Regions from separate parts of the Serratia sp. TSA_105.2 genome, predicted to be linked through region 2. Evidence: predicted binding sites of a transcription regulator. Region 2 holds the regulator's gene; each other region holds the start of a gene.
What was found. Region 2 encodes CRP, which controls carbon source genes, mostly activating them, when cyclic AMP is high. Its sites were predicted from a motif close to ATGTGANNNNNNTCACAT; they were not measured.

Region 1: a site for CRP is predicted at 915-932, ahead of ACUTSC_RS07625 (ABC-F family ATPase). Genes of this name have one in related genera too.
Region 3: a site for CRP is predicted at 959-976, ahead of deoC (deoxyribose-phosphate aldolase). Genes of this name have one in related genera too.
Region 4: a site for CRP is predicted at 2,396-2,413, ahead of udp (uridine phosphorylase). Genes of this name have one in related genera too.

Annotation. Positions count from the first base shown of each region.
Region 1 covers NZ_JBQZFT010000002.1:276,245-279,627, reverse strand. The annotation lists gene ACUTSC_RS07630 (MFS transporter) at 1-264, opposite strand, end outside; gene ACUTSC_RS07625 (ABC-F family ATPase) at 958-2,550, shown strand; gene moeB (molybdopterin-synthase adenylyltransferase MoeB) at 2,602-3,357, opposite strand; gene moeA (molybdopterin molybdotransferase MoeA) at 3,360-3,383, opposite strand, start outside.
Region 2 covers NZ_JBQZFT010000017.1:23,504-26,886, forward strand. The annotation lists gene ACUTSC_RS24265 (phosphoribulokinase) at 1-556, shown strand, start outside; gene ACUTSC_RS24270 (OsmC family protein) at 595-1,002, opposite strand; gene crp (cAMP-activated global transcriptional regulator CRP) at 1,385-2,017, shown strand; gene ACUTSC_RS24280 (YccS/YhfK family putative transporter) at 2,068-3,383, shown strand, end outside.
Region 3 covers NZ_JBQZFT010000004.1:254,571-257,953, forward strand. The annotation lists gene ACUTSC_RS15440 (NupC/NupG family nucleoside CNT transporter) at 1-828, shown strand, start outside; gene deoC (deoxyribose-phosphate aldolase) at 1,199-1,978, shown strand; gene deoA (thymidine phosphorylase) at 2,045-3,367, shown strand.
Region 4 covers NZ_JBQZFT010000016.1:20,562-23,944, forward strand. The annotation lists gene ACUTSC_RS24000 (DedA family protein) at 1-518, opposite strand, end outside; gene ACUTSC_RS24005 (tyrosine-protein phosphatase) at 598-1,380, opposite strand; gene udp (uridine phosphorylase) at 1,511-2,272, opposite strand; gene ACUTSC_RS24015 (dienelactone hydrolase family protein) at 2,759-3,383, shown strand, end outside.

The sequences.
Region 1 (3,383 bases), on a different contig from region 2:
GTCGGCATAGGCGCCCAGCACCATGCTGCCCAGCGGGCGCATGATAAAGCCGACGCCGAACACCGCCACCGACATCAACAAAGAGCCGTAGGCGCTGTCGCTGGGAAAATAGAGTTTGCCGATGATGGCGGCAAAGAAGCTGTACACGGTGAAGTCGAAAATCTCCAGGCCGTTGCCCAGGCTGGCACCGACAATGACTTTGTATTTTACCGCGCTTTTCTCCGCCGTTTGGCTTTTGGGCAAGGTTTTTTCAGCAGTGTTCATCGTTATCTCTCGCGATAGGTGGACGGTGTGTTGTTATTATTTTCTGGCCACAGACGGCGTTATCTGGTGCGGCGATAACCGAGACCCGAAACGCCAACAAAATGGCAACGTCACGTTTACATATACTTGTATGTACAATTCTATGCAATATGAGGGCGATTAACGGGATAATGCTGGTTTGATTTTTTTAACTTTTTGTATTTATATGTTTTTTTTGAATTTATGACGTGTGGTAGTGAGGTGGTTTAGTGCCGATTTAGTGAGCTGTCGCGCATTAATCATCGAAAAACCCCTGGCATTTAAGAAGGCGGTCACAAAATATCGCGTATAGCAGAATATGTGGCGATAGTCGGCAAGAAATAGAATTAAATAGAAGTGTGTTGACTGTATCAATGATTCTCAAGAGGTATTCAGGTGCGATTTATTCTTACCTGGTGCGGTATCTGGCGAGAATGTATTTCATTTTTTATTTTAATTAATCCCGATAATTAATATGTTTTGTGAATTTGTTCGAGCTATTGTATGGTTTGCTGAGCGAAGCCTCCCCGTGACTTTCATCGGTATTATCCAACGCAGGTATGATTCATCCGTCGGCGCCGCTCAAAATGTCACCAAAACTTCCCGCGATCTCTGCACCCCGTTGTGGCATAATGCGCGCCAAATCACATTCCCTATGTATAAAGAGCGAGCGCTGTGTTAAGCACCAACAACATCACCATGCAGTTCGGCAGCAAGCCGTTGTTTGAAAACATCTCTGTCAAATTCGGCGGCGGCAACCGTTACGGCCTGATCGGCGCCAACGGCTGCGGCAAGTCCACCTTTATGAAAATCCTCGGCGGCGATTTGGCGCCGACCGGCGGCAACGTGTTCCTCGATCCGAACGAGCGTCTGGGTAAACTGCGTCAGGATCAGTTTGCCTTCGAACAATACAGCGTGCTGGACACCGTGATCATGGGCCACACCGAGCTGTGGGCGGTGAAGGAAGAGCGCGACCGCATCTATGCCATGGCGGAGATGAGCGAAGAAGACGGCTATAAAGTGGCCGATCTGGAAGTCGCCTACGGCGAGATGGACGGTTACACCGCCGAAGCGCGTGCCGGCGAACTGCTGCTTGGCGTCGGTATTCCGGTGGAACAGCACTACGGCCCGATGAGCGAAATCGCGCCGGGTTGGAAGCTGCGCGTGTTGCTGGCGCAGGCGCTGTTCTCCGATCCGGAAATCCTGCTGCTCGACGAACCGACGAACAACCTGGACATCGATACCATTCGCTGGCTGGAGCAGGTGCTGAACGAACGCAACAGCACCATGATCATCATCTCGCACGACCGTCACTTCCTGAACATGGTCTGCACCCACATGGCGGATCTGGACTACGGCGAGCTGCGCGTTTATCCGGGCAACTACGACGAATACATGACCGCCGCCACCCAGGCGCGTGAACGTCTGCTGGCCGACAACGCGAAGAAGAAGGCGCAGATCAACGAGCTGCAATCGTTCGTCAGCCGCTTCAGCGCCAACGCCTCCAAATCCAAGCAGGCCACCTCGCGCGCCCGCCAGATCGACAAGATCCAGTTGGAAGAAGTGAAGGCCTCCAGCCGCCAGAACCCGTTCATCCGTTTCGATCAGGACAAGAAGCTGTTCCGTAACGCGCTGGAAGTGGAAGCGCTCACCAAGGGCTTCGACAACGGCCCGCTGTTCAGCAAGCTGAACCTGATGGTGGAAGTGGGTGAGAAGGTTGCGGTGCTGGGCGCCAACGGCATCGGTAAAACCACCCTGCTGAAAACGCTGGTGGGCGACGCGCAGCCGGACAGCGGCACCGTGAAGTGGTCGGAAAACGCCCGTATCGGTTACTACGCGCAGGATCACGAATACGAGTTCGACGATACTCTGACCGTGTTCGACTGGATGAGCCAGTGGAAGCAGGAAAAAGACGACGAGCAGGCGGTGCGCAGCGTGCTGGGCCGTTTGCTGTTCAGCCAGGACGACATCAAGAAGAAAGTGAAGGTGCTGTCCGGTGGTGAGAAGGGCCGCATGCTGTTCGGCAAGCTGATGATGCAGCGCCCGAATATTCTGGTGATGGACGAACCGACCAACCACCTGGATATGGAATCCATCGAATCGCTGAACATGGCGCTGGAGATGTACGAAGGCACGCTGATCTTCGTCTCCCACGACCGTGAGTTCGTCAGCTCGCTGGCAACCCGGATTCTGGAAATCACCCCGAACAAGGTGATCGACTTTACCGGCAACTACGAAGACTATCTGCGCAGCCAGGGCATCGTGTAACCCTCGCGGCAACGCATCAGGGCGGGAATTATCCCGCCCTTTTTTTATCCGTCATTCCCCGCCGCACACCTCGCAGTGCGGATCCTTCGGCAGTTTCATCTCCCGGAACTGCATGCTCATCGCATCGAACATCAACAGCTTGCCGCGCAGCGGCTGACCATACTCGGCCAGCAGCTTAATGGCTTCCATCGCCTGCAGGGTGCCGATAGTGCCGACCAGCGGCGCCATCACGCCCGCTTCGACGCAGGTGAGGGCGCTGTCGCCGAACAGCCGGCTCAGGCAGCGGTAGCAGGGCTCGCCCGGCTGATAGGTGAACACGCTGAGCTGGCCTTCCATACGGATCGCCGCGCCGGAAACCAGCGGCCTCTGCTGCGCGTGGCACAGGCGGTTCAGGGCGTCGCGCGCCGCCACGTTGTCGGTGCAGTCCAGCACCAGATCGCAGGCGGCGATCTCTGCCGCAACCGCCTCATCTTCCAAACGGCCGTCGATCGCGTCGATGCGGATATGCGGGTTGATGGCGCTCAGTTCCCGCCTGGCGGAGGCGACTTTGCTCTGGCCGATGCGATCGTCGCGGTGCAGGATCTGGCGCTGCAGATTGGAGAGCGAGACGGTGTCGAAATCCACCAGCACCAGATGGCCGACGCCGGCCGCCGCCAGGTAAGGCGCAGCGGCGCAGCCCAGCCCGCCCAGCCCGGCGATCAGCACGCGGGCGGCCTTCAGCTTCTCCTGGCCGTCGAAGTCAAAGCCGCGCAGCACGATCTGGCGGTTGTAGCGCAGCGCTTCGGCGTCGGTCAATTCCGGCAGCATGCTCAGCTCCTCAGCAGGGCGTTGAA
Region 2 (3,383 bases):
GCCCTACAATCAGGTGCCGGGTACCTTCACCCCGTGGGAACCGCTGCCGGCGCCGACCGACGTGCTGTTTTACGAGGGGCTGCACGGCGGCGTGGTCACCGAGCACCACGACGTAGCCAACCACGTCGATCTGCTGGTTGGCGTGGTACCGATCGTCAACCTGGAATGGATCCAGAAACTGATCCGCGATACCGGCGAGCGCGGTCACTCTCGCGAAGCGGTGATGGACTCGGTGGTGCGTTCGATGGAAGATTACATCAACTACATCACGCCGCAGTTCTCGCGCACCCACATCAACTTCCAGCGCGTGCCGACGGTGGACACCTCCAACCCGTTCGCCGCCAAGGCGATTCCCTCACTGGACGAAAGCTTCGTGGTGATCCACTTCCGCGGGCTGGATCAGATAGACTTCCCCTATTTGCTGGCGATGCTGCAGGGCTCGTTTATCTCACACATCAATACGTTAGTGGTGCCGGGCGGCAAGATGGGGCTGGCGATGGAGCTGATCATGGCGCCGCTGGTGCAGCGGTTGCTGGAAGGCAAGAAGATCGAATAAATGCGTTAAGCGCGGCGCCGAGCCGCGCTCCGTCTCGATTACGCCGGTTGGCGGATCTCGAAGCTGTGGGTCACCGTGGCGGCCTTGTTGAGCATCAGCGCCACCGAGCAGTATTTCTCCGCCGACAGGTTCACCGCACGCTCGACGATCTTGTCGGTCAGGTCCTGGCCGGTAACGATGAAGTGCAGGTTGATATGGGTGAACAACCGCGGGGCTTCTTCGCGGCGCTCGGAGGTCAGCTTCACCTCGCAGTCGCGCACGTCGTTGCGCCCTTTTTGCAGGATGGACACCACGTCGATCGCGCTGCAGCCGCCCACCGACATCAGCACCATCTCCATCGGGCTGGGCGCTTTATCACCGGCGTTGCCGTCCATCAGCACCTGGTGGCCGGAGGCCGATTCACCCAAAAACGTTAACCCTTCCACCCATTTAACTCTTGCCTGCATTCTGGTCACTCCGGTTGATTTCTTAAAATCAGGGTACGCTTTCGCATAGAAACAGGCAACGTAACCTGATGCTAATCATGCTGAAGCGAGACAACACGAGACACCCGCCTTACTCTGTGCTACAAACAGAGCCGCAATAAATCTTTCCGGGACACTGAATTTCAGGGAAACGCCCAGAGAAAGGCTCCTTTACCGGTATGTTAACAGAATGTAGCTTGCAGCGCTTACGGCAAGTTAATATGCTAGAGCGACAGCGTATTTTTATGACACGCCTCAAAACTTGCCGGTAGCCCTCGCTCATGACTGCGGCTACAGGCGGGTTTTACAGGGAACTCTGACCCCTGTGACACAAGGCAGCGATAACAACAGAGGATAACAGCGAATGGTTCTCGGCAAACCGCAAACAGACCCTACTCTCGAATGGTTCCTGTCTCATTGCCATATCCACAAATATCCATCGAAGAGTACGCTGATTCACCAAGGTGAAAAGGCCGAAACGCTTTACTACATCGTGAAAGGCTCCGTCGCGGTGCTGATCAAGGATGAAGAAGGTAAAGAGATGATCCTGTCCTACCTCAACCAGGGGGATTTCATCGGCGAGCTCGGATTGTTCGAAGAAGGCCAGGAGCGCAGCGCCTGGGTTCGCGCGAAAACCGCCTGTGAAGTGGCCGAAATTTCCTACAAGAAATTCCGTCAGTTGATCCAGGTGAACCCGGACATCCTGATGCGTCTGTCCGCCCAAATGGCGAGCCGCCTGCAGGTCACCTCCGAAAAAGTGGGCAACCTCGCCTTCCTGGACGTTACCGGCCGCATCGCGCAAACCCTGCTGAATCTGGCGAAGCAACCCGACGCCATGACTCACCCGGACGGCATGCAGATCAAAATCACCCGTCAGGAGATCGGCCAGATCGTCGGCTGCTCGCGTGAAACCGTTGGCCGTATTCTGAAAATGCTGGAAGATCAAAACCTGATTTCCGCCCACGGCAAAACCATTGTCGTCTACGGCACCCGTTAATCTCTGAAGAAACGGCGCAATCTGCGCCGTTTTTTTATCTGCTCTCTGCCATGTGGCGCCGCCTGATCTACCACCCGGAAATCAACTACGCACTGCGACAAACGCTGGTGTTGTGCCTGCCGGTGCTGTTCGGCCTGCTGATAGGCCAGCTGCAGCTCGGCCTGATGTTCTCTCTGGTGCCCGCCTGCTGCAATATCGCCGGGCTGGACACGCCGCATAAGCGCTTCTTTAAACGGCTGATCGTCGGCGGGTCGCTGTTCGCCTTCAGCAGCGTGCTGCTGCAACAGGCCATGTTGTGGCACCTGCCGCTGCCGGCGCTGATGCTGGGCCTGGCGCTGCTGCTCGGCGTCACCGGTGAAATCAGCCCGCTGCACGCCCGGCTGTTGCCGGCGGCGCTGGTGGCCGCCATCTTCGCCCTCAGCACGGCCGGCACGGTGCCCATCTGGCAGGCGCCGCTGCTGTACGCCATCGGCACCGCCTGGTACGGCTTATTCACCTGGTTCTGGTTCAAGCTGTGGAAAGAGCAGCCGATGCGCGAGACGCTCAGCCAGCTCTACCTGGAACTGGCGGACTATTTCGAAGCCAAATACTCGCTGCTGACCCAGCACACCGATCCGCAGACCGCGCTGCCTCCGCTGCTGGTGCGCCAGCAAAAGGTGATGGACCTGATCAGCCTGTTGTACCAACAGCTTAATTTCCTGCCGCACGCCAACAACCTCGAGCAAAAGCGCCTGCAGCGCGCCTTTCAGGTGGCGATGGACCTGCAGGAGCACATCACCGTCAGCCTGCATCTGCCGGAAGAGGTGCAAAAACTGGTGGAGCAGAGCCAGGCCGAAGCGATCATTCGCCGCAATGCTCAGGTGATCGCCGGCCGGCTGCGCGTGGTGGCGCACGATATTCTCTACCATCAACATTCGAAGCGCTTCTCCATGACCCACGAGCTGGCGGCGCTGGAAAAAATGGCGGCGCAGCATCCCGATAACCCGGTCGGCCAGTTTTGTTATTACCACTTCAGCCGCATCGCCCGCCTGCTGCGCACCCAGCATCCGCTGTACCGCCGCGACCTGATGCCCGGCCAGCACCGCCTGCCGTTTTGGCCGGCGCTGGTCAGCTATCTGTCGTTCAAATCCACCGCCCTGCGCAACGCCGCGCGGCTGGGCGTAACGCTGGCGGTCGGCAGCAGCCTGGGTGCGGTATTCAACCTGCCGAAGCCTTACTGGATCCTGCTCACCATCATGCTGGTGAGCCAAAACGGGTATAACGCCACCCGGGTGCGTATTCAGCACCGTGCGCTGGGCACGATTGCCGGGCTATTGCTGGCAGCCGGGCTGCTGCAGCTGCAGTTGCCGGAGGGAGAAACGCTGAG
Region 3 (3,383 bases), on a different contig from region 2:
TTCGTTGGCCAGACCGAAGCGCCGCTGGTGGTGCGCCCGTATATCGCCACCATGAGCCAGTCAGAACTGTTCGCCGTGATGTGCGGTGGCCTGGCCTCGGTAGCCGGTTCGGTGCTGGCAGGGTACGCGCAGATGGGCGTGCCGCTGGAATACCTGATCGCCGCGTCCTTCATGGCCGCGCCGGGCGGACTGCTGTTCGCCAAGCTGATGGTGCCGGAAACCGAGCAGACCCACGATAAAGACGATGCGATGAAGCTGATCGCCGAAGAAGATCGTCCGGCCAACGTGATCGACGCGGCGGCTTCCGGCGCGGCTTCCGGCATGCAGCTGGCGCTAAACGTCGGTGCGATGCTGCTGGCGTTTATCGCGCTGATCGCCTTGCTTAACGGCATTCTCGGCGGTATCGGCGGCTGGTTCGATTATCCGCAGCTGTCGCTTGAACTGATCCTCGGTTGGGTGTTCTCGCCGATCGCCTTCCTGATCGGCGTGCCGTGGAGCGAAGCGATGACCGCCGGTTCGTTTATCGGCCAGAAGATCATCGTCAACGAGTTCGTCGCTTACATGAACTTCGGCGCCTATCTGCGTCCGGACGACGTGGTGGCGGCGGAAGGCCTGCAGGTCCTGTCGACCCACACCAAGGCGATCATTTCCTTCGCGCTGTGCGGCTTCGCCAACCTTTCCTCGGTGGCGATCCTGCTGGGCGGTCTGGGCAGCATGGCGCCCAACCGTCGCCACGACATCGCGCGTTTCGGTCTGAAGGCCGTGGCGGCGGGCACGCTGTCCAACCTGATGAGCGCCACCATCGCCGGTTTCTTCCTGGCGCTGTAAGCCATCCCGGAGCCCGCGACGGCGCGACCGATCGCGGGACTCCGCCTATACTCTAAGCAACGCGGGTGCTTGCCGCACCCGCGATCTTCAGCCGCTTCTTTAGCGAATTTGTGAACGATATCGCGTTATTTTGTGATGCTCTTCACATATAATTCCGGTCTGTTACAGTGCTATTTCATATAGTGTGACGATGAACGCGAATCGCCCTTGGCATTCGTGTTCAAATAGCTATTACTGGCCGGCCGCAAGGCGGGTGGCCATGTGCGGTGAGAAGGATCTCAGTTGCCGCCGCGGGAACGCCGTTCCCCTGCGCTATCTTCATGGAACCAAGTCCGCTCGCCAACACCCAGGTACTCAGTTGGAGAGTTTTATGACCGAATTAACCGCAGCAGCGCAACGTGCGCTGAACCTGATGGATTTAACCACGCTGAATGATGATGACACCGACGAGAAAGTGATCGCCCTCTGTCGTCAGGCCAACAGCCCGGCCGGCCACACGGCGGCCATCTGTATCTACCCGCGTTTTATTCCGGTAGCGCGCAAGGCGCTGCGCGAGCAAGGCACGCCGGATATCCGTATCGCCACCGTGACCAACTTCCCGCATGGCAACGACGATATCGACATCGCGCTGGCGGAAACCCGCGCGGCCATCGCCTATGGCGCGGATGAAGTGGACGTGGTGTTCCCTTACCGCGCGCTGATCGCCGGCAACGAACAGGTCGGCTTCGAGCTGGTGAAACAGTGCAAGCAGGCTTGTCAGGCGGCCAACGTGCTGCTGAAAGTGATCATCGAAACCGGTGAGCTGAAGCAGGCCGACCTGATCCGCAAGGCGTCCGAGATTGCCATCAAGGCCGGGGCGGACTTTATCAAGACCTCCACCGGTAAGGTGTCGGTCAATGCCACTTTGGAGAGCGCCGAGCTGATGATGTCGGTGATCCGCGATCTGGGCGTGGCGAAGACCGTGGGCTTCAAGCCGGCCGGCGGCGTGCGCACCGCGGAAGACGCGCTGCATTATCTGCAACTTGCCGATCGTATTCTGGGCGAAGGGTGGGCCGATGCGCGGCATTTCCGCTTTGGCGCTTCCAGCCTGCTGGCCAGCTTGCTGACCGCGCTGGGCCACCAGACCCAGACCGCCGGCGGCGGCTACTGATCGATTTCGTTGGCGGGCGCCAGGCGCGCCCGTCTGCACCGACTCTCGGCGACACAGGGGGATGCCTTGTTCCTGGCTCAAGAAATTATTCGTAAAAAACGCGACGGCCAGCCGTTAAGCGAAGCGGAAATCCGCTTTTTCATCAACGGCATTCGCGACAACGTGGTGTCGGAAGGGCAGATCGCCGCGCTGGCGATGACCATTTATTTCCATGACATGAGCATGCCGGAGCGCGTGGCGCTCACCATGGCGATGCGCGATTCCGGCACCGTGCTGGACTGGAAGAGTCTGGCGCTGAACGGCCCGATCGTCGACAAGCATTCGACCGGCGGCGTGGGCGACGTGACCTCGCTGATGCTCGGCCCGATGGTGGCGGCCTGCGGCGGCTATGTGCCGATGATCTCCGGCCGCGGCCTGGGGCATACCGGCGGCACGCTGGACAAGCTGGAAGCCATTCCGGGCTTCAATATTTTCCCGGACGATAACGCCTTCCGCAAAATCATTCAGGACGTCGGCGTGGCGATCATCGGCCAGACCAGCTCGCTGGCGCCGGCGGACAAACGTTTTTACGCCACCCGCGACATCACCGCCACTGTGGATTCGATCCCGCTGATCACCGCTTCCATTCTGGCCAAGAAGCTGGCGGAAGGGTTGGATGCGCTGGTGATGGACGTGAAGGTCGGCTCCGGCGCCTTTATGCCGACCTATGCGCTGTCGCAGGACTTGGCGCAGGCGATCGTCGGCGTGGCCAACGGCGCGGGCTGCAAGACCACCGCGCTGCTGACCGACATGAACCAGGTGCTGGCCTCCAGCGCCGGCAACGCGGTGGAAGTGCGCGAAGCGGTGCGTTTCCTGACCGGCGAATACCGCAACCCGCGCCTGCTGGAAGTGACGCTGGCGCTGTGTGTGGAAATGCTGCTGTCCGGCGGCCTGGCGCAAGACGAGGCCGACGCGCGCGCCAAACTGCAGGCGGTGCTGGACAACGGCAAGGCGGCGGAGGTGTTTGGCCGCATGGTGGCGGCGCAGCAGGGGCCGATAGACTTCGTCGAACGCTACGATAGCTATCTGCCGGCGGCAACGCTGAGCAAGCCGGTGTATGCTGAAACTCCGGGCATCATCAGCGCCATGGATACCCGCGCGCTGGGTATGGCGGTGGTTTCGCTGGGCGGCGGCCGTCGCCGGGCGAGCGACGCCATCGACTACAGCGTTGGCCTGACCGAGGTGGCGCGCCTGGGCGAGAAAGTGGATGCCCAGCAGCCGCTGGCGATGATCCACGCCAACGATGAAGAGGGCTGGCAGCAGGCGGCCGATGCGGTGCGCAGCGCAATGACGCTGAGCGACAAGGCGCCGGAGACGACGCCGGTGGTGTATAAGCGCATCACGGAATAACCCAAGAATCAGGAAC
Region 4 (3,383 bases), on a different contig from region 2:
TGGCTGAGCCACTTGATGCCGAATGCCCCCGGCGCCAGAATGCCGAACGCCCAGATCATCGCCGACGTGACGTTGGCCAACTGGAAATAACGCTGTGGCATCCCGCAAATGCCGCCCACCAGCGGCACCACGGCACGCAGCGGGCCGAAGAAGCGGCCGATGAAGATGCCCAGCACGCCCCAGCGTTCAAAGAACGCGTGGCCGCGCGCCAGCAGTTGTGGATTGCGCGACAGCGGCCACATATGCGCCACCCGGTCCTGATAGTGATAGCCGATCCAGTAAGAGAGCCAGTCGCCGAAAAACGCCCCGACGGCGGCAGCGGCCCAAATCGGCCAAAAGGCGATGCCGCTTTCGCCGATCAGCGCGCCCAGCGCCAGCAGGATCACCGTGGCCGGCAGCAGCAGCGACAAAAACGCCAGCGACTCGCCGAACGCCAGGAAAAAGATGATGGGAATGGCCCAGCCTTCGTGCTGACGCACGACGTCGCTGACCCAGTTGATAACGTCATTGAGACTCAATGCGGGGCTCCTGATACGCGATAATTCGCCGCCTAGGATAGGCCGGGGCGAGTTAAACCCCGGCTAAACGCGCGGCGATTTACTCGAGGTAGAACGCCTGCACCGCTTCGCGCTGGGCCGCGCCCAGGCCGTATTCCGCTTCCAGCCAGCGGTCGGTGGAACCGTATTGCTGACGGATGCAGCCCAACGCCGTCATCAGGAACTCCTCGCGCGCGCTGAGCACGTAGGCGAATTGCTCCAGCGCCGCCGCATTCAGCTTGATAGACAGCTGATCCAGCATCTGCTCGCGGAAAGTGGCCAGCGTGGTTTCGGTTAGCAGATAGTCTTCCAGCACCGTCGCTTCGTCGGCCCCCAGCGCGAACAGCACCAGTGCCGAACCGACCCCGGTGCGATCCTTGCCGACCGCGCAGTGCTGTACGATGGCGCCGCCGCCAGGATTGCTCAACAGCTGCGCCAGCCGCTGATAGGCCGCATTGCCGAACGGCAGGCGGCGATACAGCTCCAGCATGAACGCCCGGGCGTCGAAGGCGGCCAGCGTCTCGTTGGTGAGCTTCTCCAGGTTGGCGTTGACTTCGCTGCTCAGCGGGTTGGCCGGCACGTGGTGATAGTCGGCGCCACTCCACAGAATATCCGGCTTGGCCTGCACCTCATCGGCATCGCGGTAGTCCAGCACCGAACGCACCGGCACGCCGGCGAGAAAGGTGCAGTCGTTTTCCGTCAGCCGCTCGAGGGAACCGGAGCGGAACAGCAGGCCGCGCTTGATGCGGCGCCCGTCGGCCACGCCGTTGCCGCCGAAGTCGCGGAAATTGATGCCGCCGTCGAGCGGCGCGAGCGAAGGATGAAGCAGGATCTGGGCGGTCATAAACGTCCTCGTTGTTTTTGTTATGACAACGCGCGGCAGCCATCGGCGCAGCGCTGAGGAGTATCACCGTAACAGATTCGCCGCGAATGGAAAAACGGGCCGCGTCGGCGGCCCGCTGGGGGAAAGGCGATTACAGCAGGCGGCGGGCGGCGTCCACCACGATCTGCACCGCTTTGCTTTCGGTGTTTTTCATGGTCTCGGCGTTCGGGATCTCTTGCTGGGTGCGGTTGACGATCACCCCGGCCACCATGCCGGCACGCAGGCCCTGGCTGGCACACATGGTCAACAGCGTGGCGGATTCCATTTCATAGTTCATCACGCCCATCGCCTGCCACTCTTCCATCGAGCCTTTGAAGCGGCTGACCACGCGGCCGGAGTAAGTGTCGTAACGCTCCTGGCCCGGATAGAAGGTATCGGAGGAGGCGGTCACGCCGATGTGCGTGGTAGCGCCGCTGGCCTTGGCCGCTTCCACCAGCGCGGTGGTGCAGGCGAAGTCCGCGACCGCCGGGAACTCCATCGGCGCAAAGTGCAGGCTGGCGCCGTCGAGGCGTACCGCCGCCGTGGTGACCAGCACGTCACCGACGTTGATGTTCGCCTGAATGGCGCCGGTGGTGCCGATGCGCAGGAAGGTGCGAATGCCCAGCTGCGCCAGCTCTTCCACCGCGATAGAGGTAGACGGGCCGCCGATACCGGTAGAGCAGACGATCACCGCCTTGCCGTCCAGCTCCGCGCGCCAGGTAGTGAATTCACGATGGGAGGCCAGATGCACCGGATTTTCCATCAGCTTGGCAATCTTCTCTACGCGCTGCGGATCGCCCGGCACGATGGCAAGCTGGGCCCCTTGTAAATCGTTCTTGGTGAGGCCGAGATGAAAAACGTCAGACTGAGACATACGAGACTCCTCATGGATCATGTTTATTGGGAGGAACAAAAAAGCACTCTACTGAAAATCGCCGCTTAATTTCGTGACGATAGTCACTATGAAAAGAGAAACAAATTACATGCTACATATTTTTTGTGATTTTTATCACAAAAATCACTGTAACGCCCCCAGAGCGCACCGCTATACCTCAGTCTAGCCGACAAATCTTGCCGCCCTCTGCCCGTTGGTTGCCGGCTGAAACTATTTAGCTGATCAATTCGAAATACCCTCATCTTATCGGTTGCTTAGGGACAAAAAAGCCCTCTAACGCACCTTATGGCACTTACGCGGGGCAAAACGCGTAATAACATGATAAAAAGCGCTTAAAAATGCCGCAAAGCCAGATAATTAGCCGTTTTTTATCAACTTGTCCGAAAGTGCGCCACGCAGCGCCAATAATGGGTAATCTTTCCTATAGTTAATCTCAGCGCTTTTTTCTATTGCACGGAGACCGCAATGAAAACCGAACATGTGATGACATTAGAACAGCCTCAGGGGGGATTCGCCCCGGCCGCCGCGCCGTTGGCCGCCTCCGCGATTATCACCGACGAACAGGGCATTCACGCCGGGCAAACGACCATTCCTTCTCAGGGCGACGCGCTGCCGGCCTACGTCGCCAAACCCGCCGACCAGAGCGGCCCTTTCCCCATCGTGCTGGTGGTGCAGGAAATCTTCGGCGTCCATGAACATATTCAGGATCTGTGCCGCCGCCTGGCCAAGCAGGGCTATCTGGCGATCGCGCCCGAGCTCTATTTCCGCCAGGGCGACGCCAACGACTACACCGATATCGGCGAGCTGTTCCAGCAGTTGGTCACCAAGGTGCCGGATCGTCAGGTGCTGTCGGATCTGGATCACGCCGCACACTGGGCTATCCGCCACGGCGGCGACGCCGGCAAGCTGGCGATCACCGGTTTTTGCTGGGGTGGCCGCATCACCTGGCTGTACGCGGCGCATAACCCGCAGTTGAAGGCGGCGGTCGCCTGGTACGGCAAACTGGTCGGCGAGAAAACGCTGAATTCACCGAAGCAGCCGGTCGACGTCGCCACCCACCTGTCGGCGCCGGTGCTGGGGCTGTATGGCG